Linked DNA regions of Thermus aquaticus. The protein of the gene in region 2 interacts with the protein of the main gene of each other region in a pairwise test. Links are inferred from orthologs where the notes say so. Each region holds a gene or a part of one and is shown on either strand. Other genes may lie near its edges.

What was found.
Region 1: the proteins of BVI061214_RS08635 (region 2) and dnaE interact in binary tests that used the Escherichia coli proteins (3 or more experiments, as listed by UniProt). The link is inferred for Thermus aquaticus from one-to-one orthologs.

What each region holds. Positions count from the first base shown.
Region 1 is NZ_LHCI01000106.1:539,279-543,490, forward strand. It holds dnaE (DNA polymerase III subunit alpha), read left to right. Parts: upstream 1-349; coding sequence 350-4,012; downstream 4,013-4,212. Other genes in the region: BVI061214_RS03880 (5-formyltetrahydrofolate cyclo-ligase), read right to left, coding at 1-87. UniProt on the Escherichia coli protein: DNA polymerase III is a complex, multichain enzyme responsible for most of the replicative synthesis in bacteria. This DNA polymerase also exhibits 3' to 5' exonuclease activity. The alpha chain is the DNA polymerase catalytic subunit.
Region 2 is NZ_LHCI01000106.1:1,406,162-1,409,658, reverse strand. The notes cover bases 187-3,186. They hold BVI061214_RS08635 (3'-5' exonuclease), read right to left. Parts: upstream 2,059-3,186; coding sequence 1,315-2,058; downstream 187-1,314. Other genes in these bases: gatA (Asp-tRNA(Asn)/Glu-tRNA(Gln) amidotransferase subunit GatA), read right to left, coding at 2,058-3,186; BVI061214_RS08640 (hypothetical protein), read right to left, coding at 255-1,313; csaB (polysaccharide pyruvyl transferase CsaB), read left to right, coding at 187-280. In the rest of the region: more of csaB, read left to right, coding at 1-186; more of gatA, read right to left, coding at 3,187-3,473; tRNA (adenosine(37)-N6)-dimethylallyltransferase MiaA, read right to left, coding at 3,481-3,497. UniProt on the Escherichia coli protein: DNA polymerase III is a complex, multichain enzyme responsible for most of the replicative synthesis in bacteria. The epsilon subunit contain the editing function and is a proofreading 3'-5' exonuclease.

The DNA.
Region 1 (4,212 bases), 870 kb from region 2 along the record:
GTGGCCGTGGGGGGGCGTGGGGTGGAGGGCCAGGTCGTGGCGGGCCAGGAAGTTCCAGACCTCTTCCCGAAGCTGGCCTAGGGTCATGGGGCCCAAAGGTCCTCCGCCCGGATCCCGCCTAGGACCCCTTGGAGAGGGGTAATCCCACCCCATGCTGGCCCAAGCCAGCATGGGGGCCCCGGCAAAAGGTTCTCGGGGAAGCTACCAGGCATGGTAGGCCGAAGGAAACAGGAAACAAGGGTATAAGGGGCCGGCTCCGCTTTGGGGTGAAGAGGGCCTCGAGGGCCTCTTCCTGGGGGAAGGGCGCGTCCATCACCTGCCCCAAGTCTAAGCCCTAAACTGGTGGGGTATGGGGTCCAAGCTCAAGTTCGCCCACCTGCACCAACACACGCAGTTCTCCCTCCTGGACGGGGCGGCCAAGCTCCAGGACCTCCTGAAGTGGGTCAAGGAGACCACGCCCGAGGACCCCGCCCTGGCCATGACCGACCACGGCAACCTCTTCGGGGCCGTGGAGTTCTACAAAAAGGCCACGGCCATGGGGGTGAAGCCCATCATCGGCTACGAGGCCTACGTGGCGGCGGAGAGCCGCTTTGACCGCAAGAGGGGGAAGGGCTTAGACGGCGGCTACTTCCACCTCACCCTTCTCGCCAAGGACTTCACCGGCTACCAGAACCTGGTACGCCTGGCCTCGAGGGCCTACCTGGAGGGTTTTTACGAAAAGCCCCGCATTGACCGGGAGATCCTGCGGGAGCACGCCCAGGGCCTCATCGCCCTCTCCGGGTGCCTGGGGGCGGAGATCCCCCAGTTTATCCTCCAGGACCGCCTAGACCTGGCCGAGGCCCGCCTCAACGAGTACCTCTCCATCTTCGGCGACCGCTTTTTCATTGAGATCCAAAACCACGGCCTCCCCGAGCAGAAAAAGGTCAACCAGGTCCTCAAGGAGTTCGCCCGCAAGTACGGCCTGGGCATGGTGGCCACCAACGACGGCCACTACGTGCGCAAGGAGGATGCCCGGGCCCACGAGGTCCTTCTCGCCATCCAGTCCAAGACCACCCTGGACGACCCCGAGCGCTGGCGCTTTCCCTGCGACGAGTTCTACGTGAAGACCCCGGAGGAGATGCGGGCCATGCTTCCCGAGGCGGAGTGGGGGGACGAGCCCTTTGACAACACCGTGGAGATCGCCCGGATGTGCGACGTGGACCTGCCCATCGGGGACAAGATGGTCTACCGCATCCCCCGCTTCCCCCTCCCCGAGGGGCGCACCGAGGCCCAGTACCTCAGGGAGCTCACCTTTTTGGGCCTCCTAAGGCGCTACCCCGACCGCATCACCGAGGCCTTCTACCGGGAGGTCCTCCGCCTTCTGGGAACGATGCCCCCCCACGGGGACGAAAGGGCCCTGGCCGAGGCCCTGGCCCGGGTGGAGGAGAAGGCCTGGGAGGAGCTAAGGAAGCGGCTTCCTCCTCTGGAGGGGGTCCGGGAGTGGACCGCCGAGGCCATCCTTCACCGCGCCCTTTACGAGCTTTCCGTCATTGAGCGCATGGGCTTCCCCGGGTACTTCCTCATCGTCCAGGACTACATCAACTGGGCCAGGGGCCACGGGGTCTCCGTGGGGCCGGGAAGGGGGAGCGCCGCCGGGAGCTTGGTGGCCTACGCCGTGGGCATCACCAACATTGACCCCCTGCGCTTCGGCCTCCTCTTTGAGCGCTTCCTGAACCCGGAGCGGGTCTCCATGCCCGACATAGATACCGACTTCTCCGACCGGGAGCGGGACCGGGTCATCCAGTACGTGCGGGAGCGGTACGGGGAAGACAAGGTGGCCCAGATCGGCACCTTCGGGAGCCTGGCCTCCAAGGCCGCCCTCAAGGACGTGGCCCGGGTCTACGGCATCCCCCACAAGAAGGCGGAGGAGCTGGCCAAGCTGATCCCCGTCCAGTTCGGCAAGCCCAAGCCCCTACAGGAGGCCATCCAGGTGGTGCCGGAGCTAAGGGCGGAGATGGAGAAGGACGAGCGGATCCGCCAGGTCATTGAGGTGGCCATGCGCCTCGAGGGCCTGAACCGCCACGCCTCCGTCCACGCCGCCGGGGTGGTCATCGCCGCCGAGCCCCTTACCGACCTGGTGCCCCTCATGCGGGACCAGGAGGGCCGCCCCGTGACCCAGTACGACATGGGGGCGGTGGAGGCCTTGGGGCTTTTAAAGATGGACTTCCTGGGCCTCCGCACCCTCACCTTCCTGGACGAGGCCAGGCGGATCGTCAAGGAGTCCAAAGGCGTGGAGCTGGACTACGACCGCCTTCCCCTGGACGACCCCAAGACCTTTGAGCTCCTCTCCCGGGGGGAGACCAAAGGGGTCTTTCAGCTGGAGTCCGGGGGGATGACAGCCACGGTGCGGGGCCTGAAGCCCAGGCGCCTGGAGGACATCATCGCCCTGGTCTCCCTCTACCGCCCCGGGCCCATGGAGCACATCCCCACCTACATCCGCCGCCACCACGGCCAGGAGCCCGTGAGCTACGCCGAGTTCCCCCACGCCGAGAAGTACCTGAGGCCCATCCTGGACGAGACCTACGGCATCCCCGTCTACCAGGAGCAGATCATGCAGATCGCCTCTCAGGTGGCGGGGTACTCCCTGGGGGAGGCGGACCTACTCCGGAGGGCCATGGGAAAGAAGCGGGTGGAGGAGATGCAAAAACACCGGGAGCGCTTCGTTCGGGGGGCCAAGGAGCGGGGCGTGCCCGAGGAGGAGGCCAACCGCCTCTTTGACATGCTGGAGGCCTTCGCCAACTACGGCTTTAACAAGAGCCATGCAGCGGCCTACAGCCTCCTCTCCTACCAGACCGCCTACGTGAAGGCCCACTACCCCGTGGAGTTCATGGCCGCCCTCCTCTCCGTGGAGCGCCACGACTCCGACAAGGTGGCCGAGTACATCCGGGACGCCCGGGCCCTGGGCATCCCCGTTCTGCCCCCGGACGTCAACCGCTCCGGCTTTGACTTCAAGGTGGTGGGGGAGGAGATCCTCTTCGGGCTTTCGGCGGTGAAGAACGTGGGGGAGATGGCCGCCCGGGCCATCCTGGAGGAGAGGGAGCGGGGAGGGCCCTTTAAGAGCCTGGGGGACTTCTTAAAGCGCCTCCCCGAGCAGGTGGTCAACAAAAGGGCCCTGGAGTCCTTGGTGAAGGCGGGGGCTCTGGACGCCTTCGGGGATCGGGCCAGGCTCCTGGCCTCCCTGGAGCCCCTCCTCCGCTGGGCGGCCGAGACCCGCGAACGGGGGCGGAGCGGCCTCGTGGGTCTCTTCGCCGAGGTGGAGGAGCCCCCTTTGGTGGAGGCTTCGCCCCTGGACGAGATCACCATGCTCCGCTACGAGAAGGAGGCCCTGGGCATCTACGTCTCCGGCCACCCCGTCCTCCGCTACCCCGGGCTCAGGGAGGTGGCGAGCTGCACCATAGAGGAGCTTTCCGAGTTCGTGCGGGAGCTTCCGGGAAAGCCCAAGGTCCTCCTTTCCGGCATGGTAGAGGAGGTGGTGCGCAAGCCCACCCGCTCGGGGGGGATGATGGCCCGCTTCACCCTCTCCGACGAGACGGGGGCCCTGGAGGTGGTGGTCTTCGGCCGGGCCTACGAGGGGGTCTCCCCCAAGCTCAAGGAGGACATCCCCCTCTTGGTCTTGGCGGAGGTGGAGAAGGGCGAGGAGCTCAGGGTCCTGGCCCAGGCGGTCTGGACCCTCGAGGAGGTCCTGGAAGCCCCCAAGGCCCTGGAGGTGGAGGTGGACCACGCCCTACTAGACGAGAAGGGGGTGGCCCGGCTCAAAAGCCTCCTAGACGAGCACCCGGGAAGCCTCCCTGTTTACCTCCGGGTGCAGGGGCCTTTTGGCGAGGCCCTCTTCGCCCTGAGGGAGGTCCGGGTGGGGGAGGAGGCTTTGGGCCTTCTGGAGGCCGAAGGGTACAGGGCCTACCTGGTGCCGGACCGGGAGGTCTTTTTGCAGGGGAATGGGGGCGGGCCTAAGGAGGAGGTGGTGCCCTTTTAAGTACCCCACCGCGGCGAGAGCCTCGGTGGGGGCCCCAGAAAAGCCCTTCCACATGCTGGCGCAAGCCAGCATGGGGGCCCCGGCAAAAGGCTCTTGGGGAGCTTACTAGGGCTGGTGGGCCGAAGGAAACAAGGGCATAAGCCCCAATGGGTGCGCCCAAAAAGAAAGGAGCCGGGCTTGGGGCCCGGCCCCCAGTCCCT
Region 2 (3,497 bases):
CGTGATCTCCATGCGGCTTCACGGCCTGATCCTGGCGGCGGCCGCCGGTACCCCCTTCGCCGCCCTCTCCTACGACCCCAAGGTGGCCGCCTTCGCCAAGGAGACCGGCGCCTTCTACCAGGAGCTTCCCGGCGACCCCATCCAGCTCTCCAAGGCAGCGGTCTACGGCCGCTACCCCGACTGGGAAAAGGTGGCCGCCCTCAAGGAGCGGGCCAAGCGGAGCTTTGACCTGGCCCTGGGCGAAGCCTCCCCCGTCAAGCGCTCCCACGGACGCGGCTGAGCCTGGCCTTCAGGCCCTCGGCGAAGGCCTGGAGGTCGCTCAGGGCTTCCTCCACCTCCTGCCGGAGGAGGAACTCCCCCGGGGCCAGGCGCTTGAGGACGAGGAAGGGGGGCTTAGAGAGGAGCTCCACCCCCTGGCGCACCACCTCGGGCACCAGGCCCTCCTCGAGGGCCTCGGCCTCCAGGTCGGAAAGGAGAAGCACCTCGCCAAGCCGCCTCTTGGAAAGGAGCAATAAAAAGACGGCGAAGGCCCCCCTTTCGGAAAGCTCCGCCACCAGCCGATCCTCCAGGGCCTCCACCGCCTCCAGGTCCACCCGCCCTCCTTTAAGGAGGTCCTCGAGGTCCAGAGGGGTGATGGGGAAGCGGGCCTTGAGGCGGACCAGGCGGCTTAGGGCCTCGGGGGAAAGGTAGCCCACCCCATGGGGCACGGCCCCCTTCTCGGATTCCGGGGCCAGGAAGGCGGCGTAGGCCCCCTCTTTCTGGTAGGGCCTGAGGAGGGCGGCCTCCCCCTCCCCCAGGCGCAAAAGGGCCAGGACCACCTGCCTCCGCCCCAGCGGGGCCTTGTAAACCCAAGGGGGGCCTCCCTCCAGGAAGAAGCCCAGCCGCCCCAGGTCCTCGGTGGCCCCAGGGGGTTCCAGGGCCTTGGGCTCGTGGGGGAAGAGCACCTCCTTGGGGTACGGGGTGACCCGCACCCGCTTTTTCTCGGGCCCCCTAACCTCCTCCTTGGGCTTCTCCTGGGGCTTTTCCGGCTGGGGGGCGCGGAGGGAGGCCCTGGGCAGGGCCTTGAGCTCAATCTCCTCCCCCCGGAAGTGGAGGAGGATGGCCTCGTTGGCGGCCAGGCGCCGCTTGGCGTAGTAGGGGGCCAGGCCCCGCACCACGCCCGCCTTCCAGTCCACCTCCCCTTCGTAGACCTCCCCGTCCTCGTCCACAAAGAGGACGCGCTCCTTCCCGAGAAGGCGCTGGCGCAAGGAGGCGGTGAGGGCCATGGTGCCCGTGTGGATACAGGTGCTGGTCAGGACATAGCGCGCGGTCATATCACCTCCCCAAGTCCACCAGGGGGCGGGGGCTCCCTGAAGTGAGCATATAGTACACCTCGTAGACCACGGCCAGGGTCCTCTCCACGTCCAAAAGGGCCCGGTGCTCCGCCCTGGGCGCAAGCTCCAGGACCTCGGAAAGGGCGTCCAGGCCGTAGCGCCTGAGGCCCCGCATGGCCCTTTTGCTGAGACGGATGGAGTCCACCACGGGGTTTTCTAGCTCCAGGCCCAGCTCCCCCAGAGCGGGGCGCAGAAACCCCAGGTCAAAGGAAGCGTTCTGGATCACCAAAGTGGCCCCCTCGAGGAGAGGGTAGGCCCGGAAGAGGACCTCCTCCAGGGGTGGGGCCTTCTCCAGCTCCTCCAAGGTGATGCCGGTGAGGCGCTGGATGAAGGGGCTTGGGGGGCGGCGTGGCCGGGCCAGGCTCTGGAAGGCCACCCTTCTTGCCCCCTCCAGGCGCACCAGGGCCACCTCAATGATCTCGTTGAGGCCGGGGGCCAGGCCCGTGGTCTCCAGGTCCAGGACCACCACCGCCTCCTCGGGGTGGGGAAAGGGGTAGCGCCACTCCCAAAGCCCCACCTCCTCCTCCCTGATGAAGCGGCCGTCCAGGAGGGGGGCCACCACCGGGGCCACGGGGCCCCTCAGGCCCAGGGCCTCGCCCAGGGCGGGAAGGGGTAGAGGCCTCCCCTCGGCCCGGAGACGGCGGGCCATGCGGGTGGCCATGCGGTAGCGAAAGGCGGGGTCCATCACAGGGCTTCCCCCAAAGGCGTCTTGAGGAAGGCCCGGGCGGTGGCCTCCTCGTGGGCCAAAGCCGCCCTCAGGAGGAGCTCGTCCTTCCCCCAGGGCGCCAGGAGCTGGAGGCCCACGGGCAGGTGCCCTTCAAACCCGGCGGGGAGGGAGAGGGCGGGGAGGCCCGTCAGGTTGGCCCCCACGGTGTAAAGGTCCTCCCGGTACATGGCCAGGGGGTCCGGCCGGCCCCCCAGGGGGAAGGCGGGGTGGGGGGTGGTGGGAAGGAGCAGGAGGTCCACCTCCTGGAAGAGGGCCCTGGCCTCGGCCTTGAGGCGGGCGCGGAAGGCCTGGGCTCGGCCGTAGTAGGCCTCGTAGTAGCCGCTGGAGAGGACGAAGGTGCCCACCAGAACCCGGCGCTTGACCTCGAGGCCAAACCGGGCCCGGGTGGCCTCCACCACCTGCCACACCTCCTCCCCCTCCGCCCTAGTCCCAAAGAGGGTCCCGTCGTAGCGGGCCAAGTTGGAGCTAGCCTCCGCCGGGGCCAGGATGTAGTAGGCGGCCAGGGCCAGGGGCAAAGAGGGCCAGGACACCTCCTTCACCCTGAGGCCAAGCCCCTGGAAGACCCCAAGGGCCTCCTCCAGGGCCCGCTCCACCCCGGGGCTGTTGCCGAAAAGCCCCTCCCGCACCACGCCGAGGCGCAAGGGAGGAAGGGGCTCCTCTAAGGCCTCCTGGAACCTTGGGGAAAGGTCCAGGCTGGTGGCGTCCATGGGGTCCAGGCCCGCCATGGCGTCCATGAGGAGGGCCAGGTCCCTCACCGATCGGGCCATGGGGCCGATCCCTTCCAGGCTGGAAGCGTAGGCCACGAGGCCAAAGCGGCTCACCCGCCCGTAGGTGGGCTTGAGGCCATAGACGCCGCAAAAGCTCGCGGGCTGGCGCACGCTCCCCCCGGTGTCCGACCCCAGGGCCAGGGGGGCCAGGTCGGCGGCCACCGCCGCCGCGCTTCCCCCGCTGCTCCCCCCGGGCACCCGGGAGGGATCAAAGGGGTTTTTGCTGGGGAAGAAGGCGGAGTGCTCGGTACTGGAGCCCATGCCGAACTCGTCCAGGTTGGTCTTGCCCAGGACGAGGGCACCTTGGGCCTTGAGCCGGGCCACGGCCGTGGCGTCGTAGGGGGGAACGAAATTCTCCAGGAGGCGGCTTCCCGCCGTGGTGCGCAGGCCCTTGGTGGCGATGTTATCCTTGACCGCCACAAGTAGGCCCGCAAGGGGCAGGTCCCTTTCCACCCTCCTGGCTTCTTCCAGAAGGCGCTCGTTCAGGGTGAGGAAGGCCTTTAGCCCTGGGTCCAGCTCGCGAACCCGCCTGAGGTAGGCCTCGGCCACCTCCAGGGGACTAAGCTCCCCCCGGGCCACCTGGGCGCGGATCTCGTGGGCCAGCATGCCCCCACTATAGCCGGAAGTGGA